3 regions of the Pseudomonas sp. NPDC089422 genome follow, and region 3 is predicted to be linked to each of the others. Evidence: predicted binding sites of a transcription regulator. Region 3 holds the regulator's gene; each other region holds the start of a gene.
What was found. The regulator sigma-54, encoded in region 3, starts transcription at its own class of promoters, with help from an activator protein. The targets are predictions, from matches to a motif close to ANTGGCATNNANNTTGCTNT.
Positions count from the first base shown of each region.

Region 1: a site for sigma-54 is predicted at 2,331-2,350, ahead of glnA (type I glutamate--ammonia ligase). Genes of this name have one in related genera too.
Region 2: a site for sigma-54 is predicted at 6,771-6,790, ahead of ACIPZ8_RS00065 (CmpA/NrtA family ABC transporter substrate-binding protein). Genes of this name have one in related genera too.

Region 1 covers NZ_JBIVHW010000002.1:221,742-232,056, reverse strand. Annotated here, with positions in the region: gene typA (translational GTPase TypA) at 1-252, opposite strand, end outside; gene thiI (tRNA uracil 4-sulfurtransferase ThiI) at 380-1,834, opposite strand; gene glnA (type I glutamate--ammonia ligase) at 2,448-3,854, shown strand; gene ACIPZ8_RS04735 (chorismate mutase) at 4,007-4,543, shown strand; gene glnL (nitrogen regulation protein NR(II)) at 4,809-5,894, shown strand; gene ntrC (nitrogen regulation protein NR(I)) at 5,891-7,327, shown strand; gene ACIPZ8_RS04720 (hypothetical protein) at 7,770-8,207, opposite strand; gene trmL (tRNA (uridine(34)/cytosine(34)/5-carboxymethylaminomethyluridine(34)-2'-O)-methyltransferase TrmL) at 8,206-8,667, shown strand; gene secB (protein-export chaperone SecB) at 8,748-9,233, opposite strand; gene grxC (glutaredoxin 3) at 9,274-9,528, opposite strand; gene ACIPZ8_RS04700 (rhodanese-like domain-containing protein) at 9,530-9,943, opposite strand; gene gpmI (2,3-bisphosphoglycerate-independent phosphoglycerate mutase) at 10,150-10,315, shown strand, end outside.
Region 2 covers NZ_JBIVHW010000001.1:8,131-18,445, reverse strand. Annotated here, with positions in the region: gene dacB (D-alanyl-D-alanine carboxypeptidase/D-alanyl-D-alanine-endopeptidase) at 1-39, shown strand, start outside; gene ACIPZ8_RS00085 (diguanylate cyclase) at 120-2,513, opposite strand; gene rlmKL (bifunctional 23S rRNA (guanine(2069)-N(7))-methyltransferase RlmK/23S rRNA (guanine(2445)-N(2))-methyltransferase RlmL) at 2,608-4,800, opposite strand; gene rmf (ribosome modulation factor) at 5,364-5,579, shown strand; gene ACIPZ8_RS00070 (quinone-dependent dihydroorotate dehydrogenase) at 5,679-6,704, opposite strand; gene ACIPZ8_RS00065 (CmpA/NrtA family ABC transporter substrate-binding protein) at 6,832-8,034, shown strand; gene ACIPZ8_RS00060 (ANTAR domain-containing response regulator) at 8,046-8,621, shown strand; gene ACIPZ8_RS00055 (nitrate/nitrite transporter) at 8,822-10,033, shown strand; gene ACIPZ8_RS00050 (protein kinase) at 10,043-10,315, shown strand, end outside.
Region 3 covers NZ_JBIVHW010000003.1:327,432-337,746, reverse strand. Annotated here, with positions in the region: gene ACIPZ8_RS07700 (ATP-binding cassette domain-containing protein) at 1-599, opposite strand, end outside; gene ACIPZ8_RS07695 (KpsF/GutQ family sugar-phosphate isomerase) at 847-1,821, shown strand; gene ACIPZ8_RS07690 (KdsC family phosphatase) at 1,836-2,360, shown strand; gene lptC (LPS export ABC transporter periplasmic protein LptC) at 2,369-2,941, shown strand; gene lptA (lipopolysaccharide transport periplasmic protein LptA) at 2,928-3,452, shown strand; gene lptB (LPS export ABC transporter ATP-binding protein) at 3,453-4,178, shown strand; gene ACIPZ8_RS07670 (RNA polymerase factor sigma-54) at 4,355-5,848, shown strand; gene hpf (ribosome hibernation-promoting factor, HPF/YfiA family) at 5,927-6,235, shown strand; gene ptsN (PTS IIA-like nitrogen regulatory protein PtsN) at 6,248-6,712, shown strand; gene rapZ (RNase adapter RapZ) at 6,715-7,569, shown strand; gene ACIPZ8_RS07650 (HPr family phosphocarrier protein) at 7,590-7,862, shown strand; gene ACIPZ8_RS07645 (ZIP family metal transporter) at 7,915-8,808, opposite strand; gene ACIPZ8_RS07640 (superoxide dismutase) at 8,820-9,431, opposite strand; gene ACIPZ8_RS07635 (hypothetical protein) at 9,433-9,894, opposite strand; gene ACIPZ8_RS07630 (class II fumarate hydratase) at 9,925-10,315, opposite strand, start outside.

The DNA of each region.
Region 1 (10,315 bases), on a different contig from region 3:
CTCGCCACCGAAGTCGGCGTGGCCGGGGGTGTCGACGATGTTGATGTGGTAGCCGTTCCAGTTGATGGCGGTGTTTTTCGCCAGAATGGTAATACCGCGCTCTTTTTCCTGGTCGTTGGAGTCCATGACGCGCTCGTCGTTGAGCTCGTTACGCTCCAGAGTGCCGGACTGACGCAGGAGTTTGTCGACCAGGGTGGTTTTACCATGGTCAACGTGGGCGATGATGGCGATGTTACGCAGATTTTCGATCACAACTGTATCTCGATCAGAGGATTCGGTTGCCGCCAGTGTAGGCGGCGAATATGTACGGTTTGAGGCTCAGCGGGCCCGGTGGTCGGGAGGGCGATGGCGGATGCTGCCGCCATACAGCCCTGGCGTCTTATGTCGGACGATAAACACGCACATTGGCATGTCCCTCACTGAGCAGGTGGTGTGCGTGCAGACGGCTCATCACACCTTTGTCGCAATACAGCAAGTACTGGCGCGTAGGGTCCAGGTGCTTGAACTTGCTGTTGATCGCATAGAACGGCATGGCCTGGACTTCGATACCTTCCAGCGCCAGAGGTTCGTCTTCCTGGGCATCGGGGTGACGAATGTCGATGACGATCTGGCCTGGCAGCGCCTCGGCCACTTCCTCGACTTCGATGTCCTTGCCCAGCTCGTCGATCACATGGTCGATGGAGATGAACTTGGCGCGCTCCAGGGCGCGCTCCAGCACGGCCATGTCGAACTGCTTTTCTTCGTGCTCCATGCGGTGACGCTTGGCATGGGTGGTCGGGTTCACCGAGATCACGCCGCAATATTCCGGCATGTGCTTGGCGAAGTCGGCGGTGCCGATTTCGGTGGCCTGGTCGATGATGTCCTGCTTGTGGCTGGCCAGCAACGGGCGCAGTACCAGCTTGTCGGTGGCCGAGTCGATGATCGACAGGTTCGGCAGGGTCTGGCTGGAGACCTGGGAGATCGCCTCGCCGGTAACCAGCGCGTCGATCTGCAGGCGGTCGGCCATGTGCGCGGCACCGCGCAGCATCATGCGCTTGAGAGTCACGCCCATGTAGCTGTTGTCGACCTTGTTGAGGATCTCGCCGACCACTTCCTCGAACGGCACGCTGATGAACAGCACGCGCTGGCTGCTACCGTACTTTTTCCACAGGTAGTGAGCCACTTCCATCACGCCCAGTTCGTGGGCACGGCCACCGAGGTTGAAGAAGCAGAAGTGGGTCATCAGGCCGCGGCGCATCATCTGGTAGGCCGCCACGGTGGAGTCGAAACCACCGGACATCAGCACCAGGGTCTGCTCCAGGGCACCCAGCGGGTAGCCGCCGATGCCGTTGTGCTGGTTGTGGATCACGTACAGGCGCTGGTCGCGGATCTCCATGCGCACCACGACTTCAGGCGTTTTCAGGTCGATACCGGCGGCGCCGCACTGCTGGCGCAGCTGGCTGCCGACGTAGCGGTCGACGTCCATCGAGGTGAAGTCGTGGTGGCCGCCGCGCTTGCAGCGCACCGAGAAGCGCTTGCCGGCCAGCAGATGGCCGAAGTGGTGCTTGCACTTGGCGACGATGTCGTCGAAGTCGCCCAGCGGGTACTCCTCGACCTGCAGGAAGTGGGTGATGCCCGGAGTGCAGGTGAGGCGCTCGATCATCTCGCGCTGGACCTTCTCGTCTTCGACGCGGGTGACCACCTCGAGATTATCCCAGACACCATCGACCGCGAGCTCAGGATCAAGGTCCTTGAGCACGTTGCGGATGTTCTTGCCGAGCTGGCGGATGAAGCGCTTGCGCACCGGCCGGCTCTTGATGGTGATTTCTGGGAAGACTTTGACGATAAGTTTCATTGGGTTAACAGCGCGCGCAGGGCCTGCCGAAAATGAGGGGCGCAAATTATAGCGGAAATTGCTCAGGTTTTGACCAACTTTTGATCAGAAGGTTTGAGATAAGTGCCAGAGCCGCGATTTGTGGCGCCTGGGAGATCGAGCGCCGCCCGCGCGGCGCATCGCAGGCAAGCCTGCTCCTACATTTGTTTCGGTCCAGTAACGCCTGCCCCATCGCGCGCGAACGCTTTGTTCGTTCCATTCGGTATCGAGGCATGCACGAGGGGGCCGCGCGCGCAGGCTACATGAACGCTGGCCCGAAACAGATGTAGGAGCAGGCTTGCCTGCGATGCGCCGCGCGGGCGGCGCTCGATCTCACGAGCACCACAAAAATCACGACACGCACACTATTGGTGCGCCACCACTAAAATTCGCATCTTAAAGGTGCATTTTTCCGACCTACCCCACCGCCAAATGCCCGCAAACGCCCCTTTTTATCTCGGCCTCGCCATTTTCGGGCACTGGCATGCAATTTGCTCCCTTGTGAGGCAGGTAAGCTTGGCCGACTATCCGCGCCCGGCAACACCCTTTTTCCAGGGCAGCGGCCCACCGCGCCCTAGACCATCCGGAGGACAACATGTCGAAGTCGGTTCAACTCATCAAAGATCATGACGTCAAGTGGATTGATCTGCGTTTCACGGACACCAAAGGCGTTCAGCACCACGTGACCATGCCAGCGCGTGATGCGCTGGACGAAGACTTCTTCGAAGTCGGCAAGATGTTCGACGGCTCCTCCATCGCTGGCTGGAAGGGCATCGAAGCGTCCGACATGATCCTGATGCCGGTCGACGAGACCGCCGTTCTGGACCCGTTCACCGAAGAACCTACCCTGATCATCACCTGCGACATCGTCGACCCGTCGAGCATGCAGGGCTACGATCGCGACCCACGTGCGATCGCCAAGCGCGCTGAAGAGTACCTGAAGAGCACCGGCATCGGTGACACCGTATTCGCCGGCCCAGAGCCAGAGTTCTTCATCTTCGACGAAGTGAAGTTCAAGTCGGACATCTCCGGCTCGATGTTCAAGATCTTCTCCGAGCAAGGCTCGTGGATGTCTGACGCTGACGTGGAAGGCGGTAACAAAGGCCACCGTCCAGGCGTGAAAGGTGGCTACTTCCCGGTTCCGCCGTTCGACCACGACCACGAAATCCGTACCGCCATGTGCAACGCTCTGGAAGAAATGGGCCAGACCGTTGAAGTTCACCACCACGAAGTGGCGACTGCCGGCCAGAACGAAATCGGCGTCAAGTTCAACACCCTGGTGAAGAAAGCTGACGAAGTACAGGCCCTGAAGTACGTCGTGCACAACGTTGCCGACGCTTACGGCCGTACCGCCACCTTCATGCCGAAGCCACTGTACGGCGACAACGGCTCGGGCATGCACGTGCACATGTCGATCTGGAAAGACGGCAAGAACACCTTCTCGGGTGAAGGCTATGCCGGCCTGTCCGAAACCGCCCTGTACTTCATCGGCGGTATCATCAAGCACGGTAAGGCCCTGAACGGCTTCACCAACCCGTCGACCAACTCGTACAAGCGTCTGGTTCCAGGCTTCGAAGCCCCGGTAATGCTGGCCTACTCGGCTCGCAACCGTTCCGCCTCGATCCGTATTCCTTACGTCGGCAGCCCGAAAGCCCGCCGTATCGAAGCACGCTTCCCGGACCCATCGGCCAACCCGTACCTGGCCTTCGCGGCCCTGCTGATGGCTGGCCTGGACGGCATCCAGAACAAGATCCACCCAGGCGATGCTGCCGACAAGAACCTGTACGACCTGCCACCAGAAGAAGCCAAGGACATCCCGCAGGTTTGCGGCAGCCTGAAAGAGGCTCTGGAAGAGCTGGATAAAGGCCGTGCGTTCCTGACCAAGGGCGGCGTGTTCTCCGACGACTTCATCGATGCCTTCATCGAGCTGAAGAGCGAAGAAGAAATCAAGGTCCGCACCTTCGTGCACCCGCTGGAATACGAGCTGTACTACAGCTGCTGATCTGATTGGCGCCTGACGCCAATCTGAATCACCGAAAACGGCCTTCATCTGAAGGCCGTTTTTTGTTTTACGCCCATCCGTTTCAGATGCTTCCTACAAGCAAGGGCTGCCAGACTGCCCACAATCAAATCTCCGACCACAAGGAGATTGCCATGCGCCTGATGCCCTTTCTGCTGTGCTTCATCGTCACCCTTCTCGGCTGCAGCTCCCCCTCACAACCTGAACTCAAGCCGCTGCTCGCGGCAATCGGGCAGCGCCTGGACCTGGCCTACTCGGTGGCCGTGCACAAATGGGACAATGGCCTGCCAGTCGAAGCGCCCGCCCGGGAGCGAGAGGTCCTGCAGCAGGTTCAAGCTGCCGCACACGACTATGGCCTGACTCGCGAACGGGCAGCGGCCTTTTTCGCCGACCAGATCGAAGCCAACAAGATCGTCCAGTACGGCCTGATCGACCGCTGGACAGCACTAGGGCAACGGCCCCCTCAGCACGCACAGGACCTGGCCAAAGAACTGCGTCCGCGCCTGGACATGCTCCAGGCAAGATTGCTGTTCGAACTTGCCGATCTGGACCGCAAACCCTTGCACGATTGCCCTCGCCAGCTGACAGATGCACTGGCCAGGTATGCCAGCGACCCACTCCGCCACACGGCACTGGTCCGCGCAACCGCACAACTGTGCGTGGAACGCTAAGCCCAGCAATGCTCTATATTGGTGCATAAGCTCACCCAGCGCCTCGATCTGCAACCCAAAACAGGTCACTTGAAACGATAAATCAGGGCAATCTGGTCCGAATAAGCGCAATTCCAGGTCTTTATCAGGCAATTACGCTTCTTTTCGGAGCCTTGGTTTGTTTCTTGCATTTTCCTGGACAGAGACTGGCATCAGCGGATCCGCCGCGCGCCCGGCCATGGCCGTGCCATGCCTGACAAGCGCCAAAAGAGGTCAACGACGCCTTATGACCATCAGCGATGCACAGCACCGTCTGCTTCTGGACAACCTGACCACCGCGACGCTCTTGCTCAATGCCGAGCTGCGCCTGGAATACATGAACCCGGCTGCGGAAATGCTCCTGGCCGTCAGCGGCCAGCGCAGCCACGGGCAGTTCATCAGTGAACTGTTCACCGAATCGACCGAGGCGCTCAACTCGCTGCGCCAGGCCGTGGAACAGGCGCACCCGTTCACCAAGCGTGAAGCGCAACTGACCTCGCTGACCGGCCAGGCCATCACCGTCGACTACGCCGTGACGCCGATCCTGCATCAGGGCAATACCCTGCTGCTGCTGGAAGTGCACCCGCGTGATCGCCTGCTGCGCATCACCAAGGAAGAAGCCCAGCTGAGCAAGCAGGAAACCACCAAGATGCTGGTGCGTGGCCTGGCCCACGAGATCAAGAACCCGCTCGGCGGTATCCGTGGCGCTGCGCAGCTGCTGGCCCGCGAGCTACCCGAAGAGGGCCTGCGCGACTACACCAACGTGATCATCGAAGAGGCCGACCGCCTGCGCAACCTGGTCGACCGCATGCTCGGCTCGAACAAGCTGCCGTCGCTGGCCATGACCAACATCCACGAGGTACTGGAGCGGGTCTGCAGCCTGGTCGAAGCCGAAAGCCAGGGATGCATCACCTTGGTGCGCGACTACGACCCTAGCCTGCCGGACGTGCTGATCGACCGCGAGCAGATGATCCAGGCCGTACTGAACATCGTGCGCAACGCGATGCAGGCAATCAGCTCACAGAACGAGCTGCGCCTGGGCCGCATCACCCTGCGCAGCCGCGCCGTGCGCCAGTTCACCATCGGCCATGTGCGCCATCGCCTGGCGGCGCGTATCGAGATCATCGACAACGGCCCGGGCATCCCCGCGGAACTGCAGGACACGCTTTTCTATCCCATGGTCAGTGGGCGCCCGGACGGTACCGGGCTCGGCCTGGCCATTACCCAGAACATCATCAGCCAGCACCAGGGCCTGATCGAGTGTGAAAGCCACGCAGGGCACACCGCCTTCTCGATCTTCCTGCCACTGGAACAAGGAGCCACCGCCTCATGAGCCGAAGTGAAACCGTATGGATCGTCGATGATGATCGCTCCATCCGCTGGGTCCTGGAAAAAGCCCTGCAACAAGAAGGCATGACCACCCAGAGCTTCGACAGCGCCGATGGCGTCATGGGCCGCCTGGCCCGCCAGCAGCCTGATGTGATCATTTCCGACATTCGCATGCCCGGTGCCAGCGGCCTCGACCTGCTGGCGCAGATCCGCGAGCAGCATCCGCGCCTGCCGGTCATCATCATGACCGCCCATTCCGACCTGGACAGCGCCGTGGCGTCCTACCAGGGCGGTGCCTTCGAGTACCTGCCCAAGCCATTCGACGTCGACGAAGCGGTGTCGCTGGTCAAGCGTGCCAATCAGCACGCCCAGGAACAGCAAGGCCTCGATGTGCCGCAGGCCTTGGCCCGCACCCCGGAAATCATCGGTGAAGCGCCGGCGATGCAGGAGGTGTTCCGCGCGATCGGCCGCCTGAGCCACTCCAACATCACCGTGCTGATCAACGGCGAATCGGGTACCGGCAAGGAACTGGTGGCGCACGCCCTGCACCGTCACAGCCCGCGGGCCGCCTCGCCTTTCATCGCCCTGAACATGGCGGCCATCCCCAAGGACCTGATGGAGTCGGAGCTGTTCGGCCACGAGAAAGGCGCCTTCACCGGCGCGGCCAACCTGCGCCGCGGCCGCTTCGAGCAGGCCGACGGCGGTACCTTGTTCCTCGACGAGATCGGCGACATGCCCGCCGATACCCAGACTCGCCTGCTGCGGGTGCTGGCTGATGGCGAGTTCTATCGCGTTGGCGGCCACGTGCCGGTGAAGGTCGATGTGCGCATCATCGCGGCGACCCACCAGAACCTCGAGTCGCTGGTGACGGCCGGCAAGTTCCGTGAAGACTTGTTCCACCGCCTCAACGTCATCCGCATCCATATCCCGCGCCTGGCCGACCGCCGCGAGGACATCCCGTCGCTGGCCCGTCACTTCCTCGGCCGTGCCGCCCAGGAGCTGGCCGTCGAGCCGAAGCTGCTCAAGCCGGAAACCGAGGAGTTCATCCGCAACCTGCCGTGGCCAGGCAACGTGCGCCAGCTGGAGAACACCTGCCGCTGGATCACCGTGATGGCCTCCAGCCGCGAGGTGCTGATCGGCGACCTGCCGCCAGAGCTGCTGAACCTGCCGCAGGACGCAGCACCGGTGACCAACTGGGAACAGGCCCTGCGCCAGTGGGCTGACCAGGCCTTGGCGCGCGGGCAGTCGAACCTGCTCGACAGCGCAGTGCCCAGTTTCGAACGGATCATGATCGAGACCGCGCTCAAGCACACCGCCGGGCGCCGCCGTGATGCGGCGGTGCTGCTGGGCTGGGGGCGCAATACCCTGACTCGCAAGATCAAGGAGCTGGGGATGAATGTGGATGGCGGGGATGATGAAGAGGGTGATGAGCACTGATTAAGCGGTACACCTGCAACATCCCTGGGGCTGCTGCGCAGCCCTTTCGCGACACAAGGCCGCTCCTACAGGAAGACTGCAATCCCCTGTAGGAGCGGCCTTGTGTCGCGAAAGGGCCGCAAAGCGGCCCCAGCCATTCAGCCCCGATGCACCGATCCTGTGCCCGATGCACCTCACGAAGGCACAAAACCCCTCAAAACTCGACCAAATCGCCCTGAAATCCCATATTTCCGGGCTTTTCAAAACTGGCACGCCCCCTGCAATAGCTAATACATATCCAGTTTCGGGGGCCCTGGTACAGGCAGGCCGGGTGACCCCTCTTTTATTCGCAGTAACGCCGCTTTCGGGGACCTCGGTACAGGCAGGCCGGGCCATCCCCTCTTTAATTCGCTGTAAGCCCTTTTGGGGACCTTGGTACAGGCAGGCCGAGATATCCCCTCTTTTATTCGTGCAGCTTCACCTGCACCCGCCAACGTCCAGCGTCCTCTGCACCGGCCCATTCGCCGTGCAGAGGGCGCGCGGCAATCACCGTCAGCAACAACCCCTTGTCGCTCTTCTGCAATCGCCAGCCGACCGGCTTGCCTTGCAAGTCCAACTGACCGCGCTGCGCCTTGCCTTCGGCCTCGAACAGCAGCGCCACGGTACCTTCGACGTTTTCGCCATGCAGCTTGGGTTCTTCGTTGAACCACAGGTCCAGACCATCCTGAACCACTTCGACCTGCTCCAGCACATGCTCATCGGGGGCAGTCAGACGGCCAATCATCAAGCCCACCAATACACCGAACAACGCCAGGGAAAGCAGCATGCGCGGCCAGGCCTTCGAACGCAGGTCGGGTTCGGGGGTAGAATGCTCGTCATCTTCACGTTTGGAGCCGTGCATGTTTCACGTCATCCTTTTTCAACCAGAAATTCCGCCGAATACCGGCAACATCATCCGCCTTTGCGCCAACAGCGGTTGCGCCCTGCACCTGATCGAGCCGATCAGCTTCGAGCTGGACGACAAGCGCCTGCGCCGTGCGGGGCTGGATTACCACGAGTATGCCACGCTCAAGCGCCACGAAAGCCTGGCCGGATGCCTGGAAAGCCTGGGCAATCCGCGGCTGTTCGCCTTTACCACCAAGGGCTCGCATCCGTTCCATGAAGTGGCTTATCAGCCCGGTGATGCGTTCCTGTTCGGGCCAGAGAGCCGCGGTCTGCCGGCCGAAGTGCTGGACAGCCTGCCAGCCGAGCAACGCCTGCGCCTGCCGATGCGGCCGGGGTGCCGAAGCCTGAACCTGTCCAATACCGTGGCGGTTACCGTCTATGAAGCCTGGCGGCAGAACGGCTTTGCCGGGAGCTGATCTTCATCCTGTACCCGCGAAGAGGCCAGTGCAGGCAACAAAAAAGCGCCCCGAGAGGCGCTTTTTTGATACCGGCAGAATTACTGCACGGTCGGGGTTTCACCAGTTTCCTGCATGCGCTGCAGCTCTTGCGCGTACAGGGCATCGAAGTTGACCGGCGACAGCATCAGGGCCGGGAACGAACCACGGGTCACCAGGCTGTCCAGGGTCTCACGGGCGTACGGGAACAGGATGTTCGGGCAGAACGCGCCGAGGGTGTGGCTCATCGAGGAAGCGTCGAGGTTCTTGATCAGGAAGATGCCAGCCTGCTGAACTTCAGCGATGAAGGCCACTTCGTCACCGTTCTTGACGGTCACCGACAGGGTCAGTACCACTTCGTGGAAGTCACCTTCCAGGGCCTTCTGCTTGGTGTTCAGGTCCAGGGCAACGCTCGGCTCCCAGGTCTGACGGAAGATCTGCGGGCTTTTCGGGGCTTCGAACGACAGGTCACGCACGTAGATGCGCTGCATGGAGAACTGAGGGCTGTTGTCTTCTGCAGCAGCGCCGTTGGTCTGTTGGTCAGTCATGGCAGATCCTTAATCCTAATGTTTTTGAATGCAGTGCAAATCAGGCCGCCAGCAGCGCGTCGAGCTTGCCGGCGCGCTCCAGGGCATAGAGGTCATCGCATCCACCGACGTGGGTGCTGCCGATCCAGATCTGCGGCACCGAAGTACGGCCGGCCTTCTGGCTCATCTCGGCGCGAACCTGCGGCTTGCCGTCGACCTTGATTTCCTCGAAGGCCACGCCCTTGCTCTCGAGCAGGTACTTGGCGCGCATGCAGTAGGGGCAGTAGTCGCTGGAGTAGACGATGACGGGCTTCATATCACTTCACCAGGGGCAGGTTATCGGCTTTCCAGCTGGAAACGCCACCGCTCAGTTTGGCGGCAGTGTAACCGGCCTTGATCAGCTCGCCGCAGACCGCGCCGGACTGCTGGCCCATCGCGTCGACGACGATCAGGGTCTTCTCTTTGTGCTTCTCGAGCTCGGTCATGCGGTTGGCGATCTTGTCCTGCGGGATGTTCAGCGCACCGACGATGTGGCCGGCGGAATATTCCTTGGACGGACGAATGTCGATGACCAGTGCCTTGTCGGCATTGACCAGCGCGGTCAGCTGGCCGTTGCTCAGGCTCTGGCCGCCACGGCGCAGTTCATTGACGAGCAGGGCAACCAGCAGAACCACGAAGATCGCCACCAGGATGTAGTGATCTGTCGCGAATTGAATCAGGTGAGCAACCATCAGCGGTGTTCCAGGCGATTGAAAATGCCGGCCAGTATACACAGCCCCCCAGTGCCACCAAAGCCCGACGGGCCGGTGGCAAAGGTACCTTCATGTTACCGGGCCGCCTGCGCCGGTCGGGCGACAGGACGATTATTCGCCGCTGATGGCGCATTTGCCCTAAAATGCGTGTCTTTATCATCTTTGAACAACCGTGAGTTTGATTGATGACGAGTACGCCCAAACCCCTGGTCCTGATCATCCTGGATGGATTCGGCCACAGCGAAAGCCCCGAATTCAACGCCATCTATGCCGCCAACACACCGGTCTATGACCGGCTGCGCGCTACCCAGCCGCATGGCCTGATTTCCGGATCAGGGATGGATGTCGGCC
Region 2 (10,315 bases), on a different contig from region 3:
CCGAAGCTGAACAACAGCACAACTGCAGCCGCACAATGATGCGTCGATAACCTTTACCGGCCTCTTCGCGGCGATCTGACTTGCCCCGCGAAGAGGCCGGTAAAGGCAGTCAAGAAACCTCAGGCCAGCTCACCTTCGACCCGGTCCCGGCCGGCCTGCTTGGCCGCATATACCCCAGCATCCGCCCGCAACAGCAAGGCATCGGCCCCCTCCCCCTGCCGCCACCCGGCCACACCAAAGCTCGCAGTCACCTTGCCCACCCCTTCCACCGGCACGCTGCGCACGCCTTGCCACAACTCCGTGGCCAGCATCCGCGCCTGCTCGGCGTTGCTGCCCGGGCACAGCACCATGAATTCCTCCCCACCCAAGCGACAGAATACATCGGTGCGGCGCAAGCGCTGACCAATCCGTTGGCACAAGCTGCGTAACACATGGTCACCCACGGCATGACCGTACTGATCGTTGATCCGTTTGAAATGATCGATGTCGAGCATGATCACGGCCAGATCCAGCTCATCACGCTGGGCGCGGTCCAGCTCGACCTTGAGCCGCTCCTGGAAATAGCGGCGGTTGTGAATACCGGTCAGCGCGTCGGTCACCGACAGTGCACGCAACTCCTCCTCGACCCCCTTGAGGTCGGAGATATCGGTGAGGTAGCCATGCCACAGCGTGCATCCATCCTCGCCGGGCTCCGGCGTCGCTTCGCCGCGCACCCAGCGCAACCCGGCACGCGGCAGGCACACCCGGTACTCTTCGCGCCACGGTGACAGGTGTTCTGCGGAGTAGCGCACTGAACGGCGCACGCGCTCCAGGTCATCGGGATGAATGCGTTCGAATACCGCCGTGGCATCCTCGCGCAGCAACTGCAGGTCGACCTCGTAGATATCGAACAGCCCCTGGCTGGCATAGGGGAAGCACGAGTGACCATCGGCATCCAGCTGGTACTGATAGATCCCGCCAGGTACTTCCGCGCTGAGCTTTTCCAGCAGGCGATCACGCAGGGCCAAGGCCTCGTGCACCCGGCGCCGCTCGGTGACATCGATACAGATCGCCAGGTAGCCGACCCACAGCCCCTGTTCGTCGAGCACGGCGGTCACCAGCATGTTGGCCAGCAGGTGGCTGCCATCCTTGCGCACCAACGTCCACTCGCCCGGTTCGCCACCGCTGTCCTGGATGGTCTCGGCGAACATCGCCTGACCACCGGCGATGTGCCGCCCATAGCGCAGGCTCAAGGCATGAGCACGCTGGCTGAGCTCTTCAGGCATCACCAGGTTTTCCAGCTGCAGGTGCCCGATGGCTTCACTGGCCGAATAGCCCAGCATGCGTTCGGCACCGGCGTTGAAGGTGCTGACCTCACCCTTGAGGCTGGTCGCGATGATGGCCACCTGGGTTGCGGCATCCAGTACGCTGCGCAACTGGTTGTGGGTATCGCGCAACGATTGCTCGCTGACCCGCAGCTCCGCCGTGCGCTGCTCGACCAGGGTCAAGGCACGCTGGCGCTGGCTGAACAGGCTGTAGAGCAACGCGCTCAGCAACAGGCTCAGCAACCCACCGAGCAGCCCCACGGCCAGGACGGCGGCGGACTGGTTGGCCTGCATGAATGCCTGGCTCGGGCGAATGTCGAGCTGGAAATGGTGGTCGGCCAGGTGCAGCAACTGCGTGCTCACCAAAGCCAATGGCGCCACCGGGTTCTGCGAATCGAACAACACTTCATGGCCATCGCGCCCGCTCGGGTCGATGATACGGACCACCAGGTTGTCATTGGCAGCGACCGGCAGGCCTTCGGTGATCAACTGGCGCATGTTAAGCAAGGCCATGACATACCCCGCAGGCGGTTCATCAGGCCGTGCATCGGAGAACACCGGGGCCACCATCAGCAGCCCTCGGGTAAAGCCGGGGGCGACGTTGAGCATGTCCAGCGGCTCGGAAACCGCCATGCTGCCTGGCTGCAGTGCCCGCGCCAAGGTCTGCTCGCGGGCCGGCTGGCTGCGCAGGTCGAGCCCGTAGGGTTGCCCCTGCAAATGGTCGGCCTGGGTGTAGAGCACCGGGTAGTAATGGTCGCGCCGTGGCGAGGGGTGCCAGTTGCCTGCCCCATCCACCTCGCGGATCAGGTAATCCTGCCCCAACCAGATACTGGCCTGGCGCTCGAACTCGCGCCGTTGCCCGGCCTCGACCCGTGGCGCCCAGGAATAGGCCTGGGTCCGCTGCAGCAAGGGCCGGGCGTAGCCATCGAACTCGCTTGGGGTGATTTCGTTGGAGTAGGTGAAGAAACGCCGCAAGCCATCCAGGCGTTGCTCCTGGTCGTCAAAACGCTCGGCGATACGGCTATGGCGCTCGCTGGCCAGCAGCTCGAAGCGCTGGCGCAACTGCTGTTTGTAGAAGGCCTGCGCGGCCAGCGCCAGGCCAACCGACAGCAGGACGCCGGCGACCAACGCCACCAGCGCCACCGCCCAGCCAGCCATCGCCTCGCTGCACAGGCCCAGCACCTTCGCACGCACGCCCCACTTCGACATAGATCAATCTCATCACGTCAGCGTCCTGCGAATTCTCTGGCCCTGTGCAGAGTTATAGCTATTGGCCATTAGCCACGCAATGCGCCTCGTCGAATTAACGCAATTGCAGGCGCCAGGCGCGGTGAATGCGGTTGTTGCGAGCGAAGTCCGGGTCCAGGGTCTGGGCACTGATTTCTTCCACCGCGTAGCGCGTGCTCACATGCTCGTCGAGCTGGAACTTGCGGAAGTTGTTGGAGAAATACAGCACGCCACCGGGTGCCAGGCGAGCCATGGCCAGGTCGAGCAGTTGCACATGGTCACGCTGGACGTCGAACACCCCTTCCATGCGCTTGGAGTTGGAGAAGGTCGGCGGGTCGATGAAGATCAGGTCGTAGCTGTCGCGGTTGGCTTCCAGCCAGGCCATCACGTCACCCTGCTCCAGGCGGTTACGCTCGGAGAAACCGTTCAACGACAGGTTGCGCCGCGCCCAGTCCAGGTAGGTTTTCGACAGGTCGACGCTGGTGGTGCTGCGTGCACCGCCCTTGGCCGCGTGCACGGTGGCCGTGGCGGTGTAGCAGAAAAGGTTGAGGAAGCGCTTGCCATTGGCCTCGCGCTGGATGCGCATGCGCATAGGGCGATGGTCGAGGAACAGCCCGGTGTCGAGGTAGTCGGTGAGGTTGACCAGCAGCTTGACACCACCCTCGTTCACTTCCTGGAAGCGACCTTCGGTAGCCTGGCGCTCGTACTGGCGAGTACCGCTCTGGCGCTCGCGACGCTTGAGCACCACACGCTGCGGGTCGATGTTCAGGGCCTGGGGGATCGCCGCCAGGGCATCGAGCAGGCGCGCCTGGGCCTTGTCCGGGTCGATCGAACGGGGGGCTGCGTATTCCTGCACATGCACCCAGTCCTGGTAGAGGTCGACTGCCAGGGCATACTCAGGCATGTCGGCATCGTACAGGCGGTAGCAGTCGACCTGCTCACGGCGGGCCCACTTGCCGAGCTGCTTGAGGTTCTTCTGCAGGCGGTTGGCGAACATCTGTGCGCCTTCCGACAGGCGTGCCGGTTCGCTGGCAACCGCCGCAGGGCGGCGGGCCTCGCCATTGTCGGCCTGGGCCTCGCGGCGCTCGCCGGTGACGAACTGGTCAGGCTGGACCTTGAACAGCAGCAGCTTGCACGGCAAGGCGCCGTTCCAGAAGGCATATTGCTTGTGGCTGCGGATACCCATGCGCTTGCCCAGCTCCGGTGCGCCGGTGAACACCGCCGCTTCCCAGCCCATGCAGGCCTGGCGCAGGCGCTCGCCAAAGTTCTGGTAGAGGTACAACAGGCTGGCCTCGTCACCGAGGCGCTCGCCGTACGGCGGGTTGCTGATGACCAAGCCTTTCTGGTTCTGGTCCGGGCGTGGTTCGAAGGTGCTGACTTCGCCCTGGTAGATCTTCACCCAGTCGCCCAGGCCTGCACGCTCGACGTTGTTGCGCCCCGGCTGGATCAGCCGCGGGTCGGCTTCATAACCGCGAATCCACAGTGGCGGCTTGGCCAGGCCGGCTTGCGCGCGGGCCAGGCCCTCTTCGTGAACCTTGCGCCAGGTGGCCGGCACATGGCCGAGCCAGGCACTGAAGCCCCAGCGCTCACGTTTGAGGTTGGGCGCGATATCGGCGGCGATCATCGCGGCCTCCACCAGGAAGGTACCGACACCGCACATCGGGTCGGCCAGCGCGCCGCCCTCGGCGGCAATGCGCGGCCAGCCGGCGCGGATCAGCACCGCAGCCGCGAGGTTTTCCTTCAGTGGCGCGGCGCCTTGCTGCAGGCGGTAGCCACGCTGGTGCAGGCTGTGGCCGGACAGGTCGAGCGAGAGGATCGCCTCACCACGGTCCAGGCGCAGGTGCACGCGCACATCCGGGTCGACCTTCTCCACCGACGGGCGCAGGCCCTCACGGTTGCGCAGCTTGTCGACGATCGCGTCCTTGACCTTGAGCGCACCGAAATGGGTGTTGTCGATGCCCGAGCCATGGCCGCTGAATTCCACCGCCAGGGTACCGTCGGCAGCCAGGTGGTCGGCCCAGTCGACGGCGTGCACGCCATCGTAGAGGTCGTCGGCGTTCTTCATCGAGAAGCGCTTGAGCACCAGCAACACGCGGTTGGCCAGGCGCGACCAGAGGCACAGGCGGTAGGCGGTTTCCATGTCGGCGGCGCCGCGAATGGCCGAGGTGTGCTCACGCACATCATCGAGGCCGAGGCCTCGGGCCTCTTCGGCAAGCAGGCCTTCCAGGCCTTTGGGGCAGGTGAGATAGAGTTCGAAACGGTCCGACATGAGTTTTCCAGCGCCTTGGGCTATGTAAGTGACGAGGCGACGCATCGCCTGGCCGATGTTTGCCCGAACGCCCTTCCAGCAAGCGTCCGAGTGGCCTTCCCCGCTGCTTCATCGCAGCCGGGCGGCCGGGCCGCCTGATCGATCTGCCGCTCGCGAGGTGGCAAAAACAGCTTAGATCATCAGGCAGTACCAATAATTTCCGTCGACTTCGGGGCCCGTGTGACCCTTCGTCGCATTACCAGATATTTCTGCCATCCCGCCGCAACGCTGGCGAAATGACGTCAAGGTTCGGCAAACCCTGATCACAGCGGGCTCAACGCCAAACAAGGTTGAGTCGCATTTATTTACTTATCCCCTCACCCTTGGAAAGGTTACGTGCTTATGACAAATCGATCATTCACACGGTGACCTGCATTCGATAGAACTGGTCTCAGGCCGCTTCGCAACGAGGCGGCACCTTCAGCTCGCCACGCCGGCAGCGAGCGCAAAACCGGCAGAAAGACTCTGCCCGGCCTCGGAGAGGCCGACGGGACATTACAGTCAACAAGTGAGGGCAACACCCTATGAGAAGACTTAAGCGTGATCCGTTGGAAAGAGCATATTCACGTGGCTACCAATACGGGGTCACCGGCAAATCCCGCGAACTTTGCCCCTTTACTCTTCCTTCAGTTCGCCAAGCCTGGATCAACGGCTGGCGCGAAGGTCGCGGTGATAACTGGGACGGAATGACTGGCACCGCTGGCATCCATAGACTCAACGAAAATCACGCCGTTGGCTGAACGAGGACGACACTGAATTCGAGTTACCATGCGCGCCCTATCCGGGCGGCGGGCTTCGGCCCAGGGGCCCCTTGAAGGGGCCCTTTTTTATGCCCGCCTTCAGGCCTTGGGCATTGCCGCGATCGCATCCACCGCTTCACGGATCAGCGCCGGCCCCTTGTAGATGAAGCCGGAGTAGATCTGCACGAGGCTCGCCCCGGCAGCGATCTTCTCTGCCGCATGACGGCCTTCGGTAATGCCACCGGCGGCGATGATCGGCAGCTTGCCACCCAGCTCACCCGCCAGCACCTTGACGATATGGGTGCTCTTCTCCAGCACTGGCGCTCCCGACAGGCCGCCGGCCTCGCCACCATGCTCCAGCCCTTCGACACCCTCGCGGCCCAGGGTGGTGTTGGTGGCAATTACCGCATCCATTCCCGACGCCATCAGCGCCGAGGCCACCAGTGCGGTTTCCTCGTCGCTCATGTCCGGCGCGATCTTGATCGCCAGCGGTACGCGCTTGCCATGTTCGGTGGCCAGCTGCTCACGGCGTTCGGCCAGGGCATCGAGCAGCTGCTTGAGCGAGTCGCCGAACTGCAGGCTGCGCAGGCCCGGAGTGTTCGGCGAACTGACGTTGACGGTGATATAGCTGGCTTCGCCGTAGACCTTGTTCAGGCAGATCAGGTAGTCGTCTACCGCACGCTCGACCGGGGTATCGAAGTTCTTGCCGATGTTGATGCCCAACACACCGTCGTAGCGCGAAGCACGCACGCGCTCGAGCAGGTGATCAACGCCCAGGTTGTTGAAGCCCATGCGGTTGATGATCGCCGTCGCCTGCGGCAGGCGGAACAACCGTGGCTTGGGGTTGCCCGGCTGCGGACGCGGGGTCACGGTGCCGATCTCGACGAAGCCGAAGCCCAGCTGGGCAAAGCCGTCGATGGCCGCGCCGTTCTTGTCCAGGCCCGCCGCCAGCCCCACCGGGTTGGCGAAGTTCAAGCCCATCACGGTCACCGGCAACGCGGCCGGCTGTTTGCACAGCACACCGTTGAGCCCAAGCCGGCCACCGGCGCCGATCAGGTCCAGGGACAGGTCATGGGAGGTTTCCGGGGAAAGCTTGAACAGCAGCTGGCGGGCCAGGGTATACATGGGCGGGCAAGGCTCGGGGTGAGTGAGCCAGCGATTATAGCCAGCGCGCGCCCGGCATGACAGGGGCTTGGCACATGGGTTGCTACTTCCTTTGCCTACAGCCTGTTCAGTTCGGCCGAGGACCTTCGTGAATACAGCACCTCTAGCCTGGGTAAACGGCAGCGATGCGCCGGAAAAACCCAGCCTCAACATCGGCTACATGGCCCTGACCGATTGCGCCTCGGTGGTGGTCGCCGCCACCCAGGGCTTCGCCCAGCAACACGGCCTGACCCTCAACCTCAAGCGCCAGGGCTCCTGGGCCGGCCTGCGCGACAAGCTGGCCAGCGGCGAGCTGGACGCCGTCCATTGTCTCTATGGCCTGGTCTACGCCGTGCACCTGGGGATCGGTGGTGTGCCGGCGAACGACCTGGCGGTGCTCATGGGGCTGAACCAGAATGCCCAGGCCATCAACCTGTCGCCGGCCCTGCAGCGCAAGGGCGTGACCAGCCCTGAGGCACTGGCACAACAGGTGCACCAGCATGGCGCACGGCTGACCTTCGCCCAGACCTTCCCTACCGGCACCCATGCCATGTGGCTGTATTACTGGCTGGCCAGCCAGGGCATCCACCCGCTGCATGACGTCACCAGCGTGGTGGTGCCACCGGCACAGATGGCGGCGCATATCCAGGCCGGGCGCATCGACGGTTTCTGCGTTGGCGAGCCTTGGGCCGCTGCCGCCGTCAGCCAGGGCCAGGGCTTTACCCTGGCCACCAGCCAGTCGATCTGGCCCGACCACCCGGAGAAGGTACTGGCCTGCACCCGCGCCTTCGCCGAGCACAACCCCAATAGCGCACGTGCACTGGTCAAGGCGGTACTCGCTGCCAGCCGGTTCATCGAACAGAGCCCGGAAAACCTGCGCAGCACCGCGCAACTGCTCAGTGGTAGCGCCTACCTCGACACGCCGATCGAGAACGTCGAGCCGCGCCTGCTGGGCGACTACCAGGACGGCCTGGGTAACGCCTGGCACGACCGGCACGCCCTGCGCCTGTACGACCAGGGCCGCGCCAACCTGCCTTACCTGTCGGACGGCATGTGGTTCATGACCCAGTTCCGCCGTTGGGGCCTGCTGCGTGACGACCCCGACTACCTCGGCGTTGCTCGCCAGGTGCAGCAATTGACGCTGTACCGCGAGGCCGCCGACGCACTCGGCGTACCCTGCCCCGGGTCAGCCATGCGCAGCAGCCTACTGATCGACGGCACGCGCTGGGACGGCACGAACCCACATGCCTACGCCCGCAGCTTCCGCCTGCACGCCCTGGGCCCTGCGCCCGATGCCCACGTCGGTCTGTGAGGGCCATCACCATGTTGCGCATCCTGCTGATCGACGATACCCAGAAGAAGGTTGGCCGCCTCAAGGCCGCACTGCGCGAAGCCGGATTCGAAGTGATCGAGGCGCCAGACCTGACCATCGACCTGCCAGCCTGCGTCGAAACGGTGCGTCCGGACGTGGTGCTGATCGATACCGACTCACCCGACCGTGACGTGATGGAGCAGGTGGTACTGGTCAGTCGCGACCAGCCACGGCCCATCGTGCTCTTCACCGACGAGCACGACCCGGCGGTGATGCGCCAGGCGATCCAGGCGGGGGTCAGCGCCTACATCGTCGAAGGCATCCATGCGGCGCGGCTGCAGCCCATTCTCGATGTCGCCATGGCGCGCTTCGAGAGCGACCAGGCGCTCAAGGCCCAGCTGTTGGCCCGCGACCAGCAACTGGCCGAGCGCAAGCGCATCGAGCAGGCCAAGGGGTTGTTGATGAAGATGAAAGACTGCAACGAGGAACAGGCCTACACCCTGATGCGTCGGCAGGCCATGAGCCGGCAGCAGAAGCTCATCCAGGTGGCCGAGCAGATCATCGCCATGCATGAAATGCTGGGCTAACACTGAAATTGCGAGCTGTTGTAGGAGCGTTCCGGCCAGGGGTACAGAATTGGCCCAGCTTTTGCTGAATACATTTCACCGGTAGCCAACGGCGGTTGCCTCATAAAACTCCCGACAAAGACGTCGCTCTCCCCTCCACGCCAGTGGACCGGGTAGCGGCGTCTTTTTCGTTTCCGTTGCATTGCCGAGTGAGGTGTTCGATGAGTACCAGCTTCTGGAAATCCGGGCATGTGCCCACGCTGTTCGCCGCGTTTCTGTATTTCGACCTGAGCTTCATGGTCTGGTACCTGCTTGGCCCGCTGGCGGTGCAGATCGCCGCCGACCTGCAACTGAGTGCCCAGCAGCGCGGCCTGATGGTGGCTACGCCGATCCTTGCCGGTGCGGTGCTGCGCTTCGTCATGGGCGTGCTGGTCGATCGCCTGTCGCCGAAGACCGCTGGCCTGATCGGCCAGGTGATCGTCATCGTCGCCCTGACCTGCGCCTGGCATCTGGGCGTGCACACCTATGAGCAAGCCCTGCTGCTGGGCGTATTCCTCGGTGTTGCCGGTGCTTCGTTCGCCGTGTCGCTGCCGCTCGCCTCGCAGTGGTATCCGCCGCAGCACCAGGGCAAGGCCATGGGCATCGCGGGTGCGGGCAACTCCGGCACCGTGTTCGCCGCCCTGCTGGCTCCGGTACTGGCCGCCGGGTTTGGCTGGAACAATGTGTTCGGCTTTGCCGTGCTCCCGCTGTTGCTGACCCTGGCGCTGTTCGCCCTGCTTGCCCGCAATGCCCCGCAGCGGCCCAAGCCCAAGGCGGCAGCCGACTACCTCAAGGCGCTGGGCGACCGTGACAGCTGGTGGTTCATGTTCTTCTACAGCGTCACCTTCGGCGGTTTCATCGGCCTGGCCAGTGCCCTGCCCGGCTACTTCAGCGACCAGTACGCCCTGAGCCCGGTCACCGCCGGCTACTACACCGCCGCCTGCGTATTCGCCGGCAGCCTGATGCGCCCGCTGGGGGGCGCCCTGGCCGACCGCTTCGGCGGCATCCGCACGCTGCTCGGCATGTACAGCGTGGCCGCCATCTGCATCGCAGCCGTCGGCTTCAACCTGCCGAGCGCAGCCGCCGCCCTGGCACTGTTCGTCAGCGCGATGCTCGGCCTCGGCGCCGGCAATGGCGCGGTGTTCCAGCTGGTGCCACAACGCTTTCGCCAGGAGATCGGCGTAATGACCGGGCTGATCGGCATGGCCGGTGGCATCGGCGGCTTCCTGCTGGCGGCAGGGCTCGGCGCCATCAAACAGCACACCGGCGACTATCAGCTGGGCCTGTGGCTGTTCGCCAGCCTCGGCTTGATCGCCTGGTTCGGCCTGCACGGGGTCAAGCAACGCTGGCGCACCACCTGGGGCTCGGCAGCGGTTACCGCTGCACGGGTCTGAGGCACGCCGATGAGCCTGCTGCTCAGCTTCGCCCAGGCCAGCGCCACCGGGCCACGCGCGGAGAACCAGGACGCCCTGCGCCTGGTCACGCCAGCCCCGGAACTGGCCGCCAGCAAGGGCTACCTGTTTGCCCTCGCCGATGGCGTCAGCCAGTGCGCCGACGGCGGCCTGGCAGCCCGCGCCAGCCTGCAGGCGCTGGCCATGGACTACTATGCCACGCCTGCCACCTGGGGCGTGGCCCAGGCCCTGGACCGCCTGCTGCTGGCACAGAACCGCTGGTTG
Region 3 (10,315 bases):
ACGATGCTGGTGATGCCCAGGGCATCGTTGAGCAGACGGATCAAGCGCACGAGCACACCCATGGCAATCGGGTCCTGGCCGACGAACGGTTCGTCGTACATCAGGATCTGCGGGTCCAGGGCAATCGCCCGGGCCAGCGCCACCCGGCGCTTCATGCCGCCGGACAGCTCGTCCGGCATCAGGTCGATGGCACCGCGCAGGCCGACCGCCTGCAGTTTCATCAACACGATGTCACGGATCATTTCGTCCGAAAGCTGGGTATGCACGCGCAAAGGAAAAGCGACGTTCTCGAACACATCGAGATCGGTGAACAGCGCACCGCTCTGGAACAGTACGCCCATCTGCTTGCGTGCGTCGAACAGGTCGCTGCGCGAAAGGCTCGGCAGGTTCTGCCCCGCCACCCACACTTCACCGCTCGACGGCCTTAGCTGCGCGCCCATCAGGCGCAGCAGCGTGGTCTTGCCGCAACCCGACGGCCCCATGATCCCGGTGACCTTGCCACGCGGGATACGGATGTCGACATTGCTGAAAATGCTGCGCGAACCGCGCTTGAAGGTGACTCCCTTCAACTCGACCGCGTAGGCGCTATCCACACTCATCTAGACTCCTTGCTAGTGCAGCCTCGCACTAATGGACGCCGGCCCTCATCGTGAAGGCACACACACCCCTGGCAGGCCGAATAGCGGCGAACTATAGCACCGCTGACCGCGCGTCCCCAAGGGTATGGAAACAGGTCGTTCAGGCCATCGACAGGCTTTGATGACATTCGAGAGGGAATCGAAAGGATGAGGCTTTCTTGTATTGCGGCTATAATCGCCGCCTTTTAATCAGGCATTGCTTTTCGACATGAGCCAATCCAGCGAGCTGATCCACTCCGCCCAGCGCACCCTGCGCCTGGAACTCGAGGCCGTAGAAGGCCTGGTGGCCCGCATCGACGCCAATTTCGTCAAGGCCTGCGAGCTGATCCTGGCGAGCAAGGGTCGGGTCGTGGTGGTCGGCATGGGCAAATCGGGGCATATCGGCAACAAGATCGCCGCCACCCTGGCCAGCACCGGCACGCCGGCATTTTTCGTGCATCCGGCTGAAGCCAGCCATGGCGACATGGGCATGATCACCCGCGATGACGTCATTCTGGCCCTGTCCAACTCCGGCAGCACCGCCGAGATCGTGACCCTGCTGCCGCTGATCAAGCGCCTGGGGATCCAGATGATCAGCCTGACCGGCAATCCGGACTCGCCCCTGGCGCAGGCCGCCGAGGTCAATCTCGACGCCAGCGTCACCCAGGAAGCCTGCCCGCTGAACCTCGCCCCGACCTCCTCCACCACTGCCGCATTGGTGCTGGGTGACGCGCTGGCCATCGCCCTGCTCGAAGCCCGCGGTTTCACCGCCGAGGACTTCGCCTTCTCGCACCCTGGCGGCGCCCTGGGCCGCCGCTTGCTGCTCAAGGTCGAGAACGTCATGCACGCCGGTGACGAGCTGCCTCAGGTGCAGCGCGGCACACTGCTCAAGGACGCACTCCTTGAAATGTCCCGCAAAGGCTTGGGCATGACCGTGATCGTGGACGCCGATGGCAAGCTGGCCGGGATCTTCACCGACGGCGACCTGCGCCGCAGCCTGGACCGCAATATCGACGTGCACACCACGCTGATTGATCAGGTAATGACCGTGCATGGCAAGACTGCTCGCGCCGAGATGCTTGCCGCCGAGGCCCTGAAGATCATGGAAGACCACAAGATCAGCGCCCTGGTGGTCGTGGACAAGGACGACCGCCCGACCGGCGCCCTGAACATGCACGACCTGCTGCGCGCCGGCGTGATGTAAAGGAGAACGAACCGATGACCCAAGATCTCATGCAACGCGGCAAGGCGATCAAGCTCGCCGTTTTCGATGTCGACGGCGTACTGACCGATGGCCGCCTCTACTTTCTCGAAGATGGCAGCGAATTCAAGACCTTCAACACCCTTGATGGCCAAGGCATCAAAATGCTCATGGCCTCGGGCGTCACCACGGCGATCATCAGCGGACGCAAGACCCCAGTGGTAGAGCGCCGGGCAAAGAACCTCGGCATCCCTCACCTTTACCAGGGTCGCGAAGACAAATTGGTCGTGCTCGACGGCCTGCTCGCCGAACTGGGCCTAAGCTATGAACAGGTCGCCTATCTGGGCGACGACCTGCCCGACCTGCCGGTGATCCGCCGTGTAGGCCTGGGTATTGCCGTGGCCAATGCCGCGCCGTTTGTTCGCCAGCATGCCCACGGCGTAACCCAGGCCCGCGGCGGCGAGGGTGCTGCACGCGAGTTCTGCGAACTGATCATGCAGGCCCAGGACACCCTGGACGCTGCCAACGCCAACTACCTTTAAGGCTGCCCATGTTCAGCAAGAAAGCCCGCAATATTGCGCTGCTCGCGGTGATTGCCGCCCTGCTGGCGGCAATCGGCTACTGGAATGTCAGCCCCGAGAGCTTCCTCGAAAAGCCGGTGGCCCAGGTTGACGAAAGTGCCATCGACTATTACGCGATCAACGCGCACAGTGTGCAGTTCATGCCCGACGGCAAGCTGCAATACGAAATGACCGCCGACAAGGTCGAGCACCTCAGGGCCAGCGATGTCACCCTGCTGACCACGCCCGACCTGCACTTGTACCGGGGCACCGAGTACCCTTGGCACGTGCAGAGCGAACGTGCCGAGGTGAACCCGGATGGCACCGAAGTCGAGCTGATCGACAACGTCCGCGTGCAGCGCATCGACGAAAAGCAGCGTGAACTCGTCGTTACCAGCTCCCGCATGACCGTATTCCCGCAGAAGCAATATGCGCAGACCGAGCAAGCCGTTAGAATCGACGGTGCCGGTGGCACAACTACGGGTAAAGGAATGAAAGCGTATTTGAAAGAAGGCAAGATGGACTTGCTCTCTAACGTAAGAGGACAGTATGAGGCTCGTTAAAACCCTCCCCCTTTTGCTCAGCCTGAGCGCAGCACTGGGAAGCGCGAGCGCCTTCGCCCTGCCGACCGACCGTGACCAGCCTATCCGCATCCAGGCCGACAACGCACACCTGGACGACAAGCAGGGCGTGGCCACCTACACCGGCGACGTGATCATCACCCAGGGCTCCATGATGATCAAAGGCAACACCGTGACCATGACACGTGCCGCCAATGGCGACATCGACGTGGTGACCTCGGTGGGCAACCTGGCCTACTTCGAGCAGCAACAGAGCACGGCCAAGCCCGACAAGATGAAAGGCTGGGCGGTGACCATCCAGTACCAGGCGCAGAAAGACACGGTGATCCTCACCGACCGCGCCAAGGTCGAGAATGAAGGCAACACCACCGAAGGCGAGAAGATCATCTACAACACCAAGACCCAGGTTGCGACCGCCGGTCGTGGCGGCAACGTGACTCAACCACGTCAGCGCATCGACATGGTGATCCAGCCGAAGAAGAAGGCCGAGTAAATGGCAACCCTCAAAGCCCAGCACCTGGCCAAGAGCTACAAGGGGCGGCAAGTCGTGCGTGATGTCAGCCTGTCGATCGACAGCGGGCAGATCGTCGGCTTGCTCGGCCCCAACGGCGCCGGCAAGACCACCTGCTTCTACATGATCGTGGGGCTGGTCCAGGCCGACCAGGGGCGCGTACTGATCGACAGCCTCGATGTCAGCCACCAGCCCATGCACGGCCGCGCCCGCGCCGGTATCGGCTACCTGCCGCAGGAAGCCTCGATCTTCCGCAAGCTGTCGGTGGCCGACAACATCATGGCCATTCTCGAGACCCGCAAGGACCTCGACCGCGAAGGCCGGCGCAAGGAACTGGAAAGCCTGCTGCAGGAATTCCACATCAGCCACATCCGCGACAACCTCGGCATGAGCCTTTCCGGTGGCGAGCGCCGCCGCGTCGAAATTGCCCGCGCCCTGGCTACCGCACCGAAGTTCATCCTGCTGGACGAACCGTTTGCCGGTGTCGACCCGATCTCCGTGGGCGACATCAAGCAGATCATCCACCACCTCAAGGCCAAGGGTATCGGTGTACTGATCACCGACCACAACGTCCGTGAAACCCTGGATATCTGCGAGACCGCCTACATCGTCAACGACGGTCGACTGATCGCCGAAGGCGACGCCGAGACCATCCTCGCCAACGACCTGGTCAAGGAGGTCTACCTGGGGCACGAGTTCCGACTCTGACCCCCGGAACCTGCCTGGAGCACTGGCATTAACGCCCGGTCGGGGCTTAAGTTGTTACAGTGCTCTAGGCAAACGCTACAATTTGAGGCATAAAACTTGCTTGAATTTGGCGCTCCGGCGCCCTCGTGTAGTGGATGGCGCATGCGCGCCGGCGAACAAGGTATTAAGCCCCAGCCATGAAACCATCGCTCGTCCTAAAAATGGGCCAGCAACTGACGATGACCCCGCAGTTGCAACAGGCCATCCGCCTACTTCAGCTCTCCACCCTGGACCTCCAGCAGGAAATCCAGGAAGCGCTGGAGTCCAATCCGATGCTCGAACGTCAGGAAGACGGCGACGACTTCGACAACAGCGACCCGATGGCGGACAACGCCGAGAACAAGCCGGCCGCCGAAGTCCAGGACAACAGCTTCCAGGAAAGCACCACCACTGCCGAAACCCTCGAAGACGGTGAGTGGAGCGAGCGAATCCCCAACGAGCTTCCGGTCGACACCGCCTGGGAAGATATCTACCAGACCAGCGCCAGCAGCCTGCCGAGCAACGATGACGACGAGTGGGACTTCACCACTCGCACATCGGCCGGCGAAAGCCTGCAGAGCCACTTGCTGTGGCAGCTGAACCTGGCACCGATGTCCGATACCGACCGCCTGATCGCCATCACCCTGATCGACAGCATCAACGGCCAGGGCTACCTGGAAGATGCCCTCGAAGAAATCTGCGCAGGCTTCGACCCGGAGCTGGACATCGAACTCGACGAGGTAGAAGCGGTACTGCACCGCATCCAGCAGTTCGAGCCAGCCGGTGTCGGCGCCCGCTCCCTGGGCGAGTGCCTGCTGCTGCAATTGCGTCAACTGCCTGCCAGCACGCCCTGGATGAGCGAAGCCAAGCGCCTGGTCACCGACTTCATCGACCTGCTCGGCAGCCGCGACTACAGCCAGCTGATGCGCCGCATGAAGCTCAAGGAAGACGAACTGCGCCAGGTGATCGAGCTGGTGCAAAGCCTCAACCCGCGGCCCGGTTCGCAGATCGAGTCGAGCGAACCGGAATACGTGGTGCCTGACGTGATCGTGCGCAAGGACAGCGACCGCTGGCTGGTCGAGCTGAACCAGGAGGCGATCCCTCGCCTGCGGGTCAACCCGCAGTACGCCGGCTTCGTTCGCCGCGCCGATACCAGCGCCGACAACACCTTCATGCGCAACCAGCTGCAAGAGGCACGTTGGTTCATCAAGAGCCTGCAAAGCCGCAACGAAACGCTGATGAAGGTCGCCACGCAGATCGTCGAACACCAGCGCGGCTTCCTCGACCACGGCGACGAAGCGATGAAGCCGCTGGTCCTGCATGACATCGCCGAAGCGGTGGGCATGCATGAGTCGACCATTTCACGGGTGACCACGCAGAAATACATGCACACCCCGCGTGGTATCTACGAACTGAAATACTTTTTCTCCAGCCACGTCAGCACTGCCGAAGGCGGAGAATGCTCGTCTACGGCGATCCGCGCGATCATCAAGAAACTGGTTGCTGCGGAAAATCAGAAAAAGCCATTGAGTGACAGCAAGATCGCTGGTTTACTGGAGGCACAAGGCATCCAGGTAGCCCGTCGCACCGTCGCCAAGTACCGCGAGTCCCTCGGCATCGCACCGTCGAGCGAGCGCAAGCGACTGATGTAGCCCCCGGATGTGCCACAGCGTTTGTGGGGCAGGTGCAATACCTGCCTCTTTATGCACGGGCAACAAAGGAGAAGCTGTATGCAAGTCAATATCAGTGGACAGCATGTAGAAGTCACCCAGCCACTGCGCGATTATGTGCTTGAAAAGCTCGCTCGCGTGGAAAGTCACTTCGACAAGATCACCAACGTGCAGGTCATCATGAAAGTCGAGAAGCTGCAGCAGAAGGTCGAGGCGACCCTGCAGATTCCTGGCGGTGAAGTGGTTGCCAACGCGGAACACGAAGACATGTATGCAGCGATCGACGCCTTGGCCGACAAGCTCGACCGCCAACTGAAAAAACACAAGGAAAAACAGCAAAGCCTGCTGCAAGGTGCAGCCGCCCGCTGATCCCTCTCATCCATGATCCGACTTGAAACCATCCTGACCCCCGGCCGTTCCCTGGTGAACGTGCCGGGCGGCAGCAAGAAGCGCGCCCTGGAAAAGGTCGCCAACCTGATTGCCGAGCAAGTACCCGAGCTTGCGATGCAAGACGTCTTCGAAAAGCTCATCGCTCGCGAAAAACTGGGCTCGACCGGCTTTGGCAATGGCATTGCCATTCCCCACTGCCGACTTGAAGGCTGCGCTGCCCCGGTAAGTGCACTGCTGCACCTGGATGCGCCGATCGACTATGACGCCATCGATGGCGCCCCGGTGGATCTGCTGTTCGTCCTGCTGGTGCCAGAGGCGGCCACCGATGCCCATCTTGAACTGCTGCGCCAGATCGCCAGCATGCTCGATCGCAAGGAGGTCCGTGATCGCCTGCGTGCCGCCGGTAGCAGCGAGGCCCTGTTCCAGGTTGTCCTGGACGCACAGAACGAGCACTGAACATGCGCCTGATCATCGTCAGCGGCCGCTCCGGCTCCGGCAAGAGCACCGCCCTCGACGTACTGGAAGACAACGGTTTCTACTGCATCGACAACTTGCCCGCCGGGCTGCTGCCGCAGCTGGCGGAAAATGCATTGATCAATACCGAACTGCTGCAACCCAAGGTGGCGGTATCGATCGATGCGCGCAACCTGCCCAGCCACCTTTCGCGCTTCCCCGAACTGCTGGCGGAGGCCCGTGGGCGCCACATCCAGTGTGACGTGCTGTTTCTCGATGCCGACGAAGACACCCTGCTCAAGCGCTTCTCGGAAACCCGTCGACGTCACCCGCTGACCAACGCCGACCGCTCGCTGGCCGAAGCAATCCGCGTCGAAAGCGAACTGCTGGGGCCGATTGCCGACCTTGCCGACCTGAAGATCGACACCACCAGCCTCAACCTCTACCAGCTGCGCGACACGATAAAACTGCGCCTGCTCAACCAGCCCGAGCCCGGTACTGCCTTTCTGGTCGAGTCGTTCGGCTTCAAGCGCGGGATGCCGGTCGATGCCGACCTGGTGTTCGATGTACGCTGCCTGCCCAACCCGTACTGGAAACCGGAGCTGCGCGAACATTCCGGCCTGGAGCAACCGGTCATCGACTACCTGGCCGCACAGCCGGACGTCGAAGAAATGTTCAACGATATTTCCGGCTACCTGCTCAAATGGCTGCCACGCTTTGCTGCCAGCAACCGCGCCTATGTCACCATCGCCATTGGCTGCACAGGGGGCCACCACCGCTCGGTCTACATCACCGAACGCCTCGGCCAGCTGTTGCAGCAATCCCTGAAAAACGTCCAGGTTCGCCACCGCGACCTCTAGCCCACAGGATCCACCGCACGATGCCCGCCCGCGAAATCACCATCATCAACAAGCTGGGGCTGCATGCCCGGGCGGCAGCCAAGTTCGTCGGCGTGGCCGGCAAATACCCGTGCCAGGTCCGCGTCGGCCGCGCTCCCGACAAGATGGTGGACGGCAAGAGCATCATGGCGGTGATGATGCTGGCGGCGGGCAAAGGCACCCAGGTGCACTTGCTGACCGAAGGGGAGCAGGATAGCGATGCGCTGGAAGCGCTGGTGGCATTGATCAACAACTTCTTCGACGAAGGCGAGTAGCCCAAAAGACGGTTGGTCTCTGCAGGAGCGGCCTTGCCAGGCTCACGGCGAATCACGACATTGCCGTATCCATCACCATCATCAGGCAAAAGCCGATGCACAGCCCAAGGCTGGCCAGGCGGTGATTCCCGTTGCTGCGCGACTCGGGAATGATCTCCTGAGTCACCACCAACAGCATCGCCCCAGCTGCACAGGCCAGGCCGACCGGCAACAGCAACTCCGCCATATTCACCAGCCAGGCACAGATCACGGCAGCCAATGGCTCGACCAGGCCAGAGGCGGCACCGATCAGGAACGCCTTGAACCGTGGCATCCCCGCTCCTGCCAGCACCAGGGCTATCACCAGCCCCTCAGGCACATCCTGCAAGGCTATGCCCATGGCCAGGCTGTCGGCGTCGGCCATACCACCGCCGGCAGACACACCGATGGCCATGCCTTCAGGAATGTTGTGGGCGATGATGGCAATCACGAACAACCAGATCCTTGCAGCGATCACCGGCTGGTTCTCGCTGCCAACCAGCGCCTCCGGCGAAGCACCGGAGACCTTGAGATCAACCAGGAACAGGCACAGGGCGCCGAGCATCAGGCCGAAGCTGATCAGGCCACCGGCGCCCCAAGGGCTGAAACCGATGGCCTGGGCGGCATCCAGCCCGGGGATGATCAGTGAGAAGGCCGTGGCCGCCAACATCACCCCCGCCCCGAAGCCCAGCAAGGTATCGGCCAAGGCCACCGGCATATTGCGAATCACCAGCACCGGTACTGCGCCCAGCGCCGTCCCCAATGCGCACAATGCACCGCCCTCCAGGGCACGCAACATGCGCGGCTCCAGGTCCAGCCAGGCAATGCCGCGAGCCAGCAGCAGCGCTGTGCCGGCCAGCAGCAGCAAGGTTCCCAGCGCCAACCGGAACAGGCGCACACTGCTGACAGACATCACCTCAGAGCGCATACCGGGCCGACTCACTTCAGGGCTTCGTGATAGCGGCGATCCACTTCCGCCCAGTCGATCACGTTGTAGAAGGCGCCAATGTATTCCGGGCGACGGTTCTGATACTTCAGGTAATAGGCGTGCTCCCACACGTCCAGGCCGAGGATCGGCGTATTGCCATGCATCAGCGGGCTGTCCTGGTTACCACTGCTTTCCACCACCAGCTTGTTATGCGGGGTCACGCTGAGCCACGCCCAGCCGCTGCCGAAACGGGTCAGCGCCGCTTTGGTGAAGGCCTCCTTGAACGCCTCGAAACCACCCAGCTCGGCGTCGATGGCCTTGGCCAGCTCACCCTGCGGTTGCCCCCCACCCTGCGGCGACATGACCGTCCAGAACAGGCTGTGGTTGGCATGACCACCACCATGGTTGGTGACCGGCCCGCGCAGGTTCTCAGGCAGCTGCCGGACCGCACCGACCAGTTTCTCGACCGGCCATTCGGCCCACTCGGTGCCCTCGATGGCCGCGTTCAGGCCATTGACGTAGGTCTGGTGGTGCCTGGTGTGGTGGATTTCCATGGTTTGCGCGTCGATGTGCGGTTCCAGCGCATCGTAGGCGTAAGGCAGTGCAGGCAAGGTATGCGGCATATCAATGGATTCCGTAGGCATGGGTTCTGGGCGCCATGTTCGGCGCGGTAGCGAGCTCGCCGGTGTCGGCGACGTGGCGGTTGAGCAGGCGCTCGGTACGCGGGTACTGGCCGTACTCGGCTATGAAACTCAGCAGTTCGGTGTACGTGCGCCCACTGTGGCGCAGCGCGGCATCACGCAGCGCCTGCGGCAAGCGGGCTTCCTGGCTGGCCTGGAGCAATCGCTGATGTGCGGCACACAGGTAGTCGGCGCTCTCGTGCGGCTGATTCAGGCGCAAGTGCAGGTCGGCCAGGTTGTGATGGGCGATGACCAGAGCGGCCACCGCCTCATCGACGTCATGCCAGCGCTCGAACAGCACCTGAGCCAGGGCCAGTGCTTGCAGGTAGTGCTCCCGGGCGTCGACCAGCTCGTCCTGTTCGAACAGGCGGTTGGCCGTCTCGGTCGTGCGTTTCCAGTGCTGCATGACGATGTTTCCTCTGGGCGCCGTGGCGTGTCAGATGCCGCCAGCGGTGAGCTTTTCCGGGTCCAGCAGTGCTTCGAGCTGATCGCGCGACAGGTCGGTGTGCTCCAGTGCCACGTCGATGATCGGGCGGCCCTGCTGGTAAGCGGTCTTGGCGATTTCAGCAGCCTTGAGGTAGCCGATGATCGGATTCAGCGCGGTGACCAGGATCGGGTTGCGTGCCAGGGCTTCCTTGAGCTTGCCCTCGTTGACCTTGAAGCTGGCAATGGCCTTGTCGGCCAGCAGGCGGCTGGCATTGGCCATCAGCTCGATGCTCTCCAGCAGGTTGCGGGCGATCACCGGCAGCATCACGTTCAGCTCGAAGTTGCCCGACTGGCCGGCCACCGCGATGGTGGCGTCATTGCCGATCACCTGGGCAGCAACC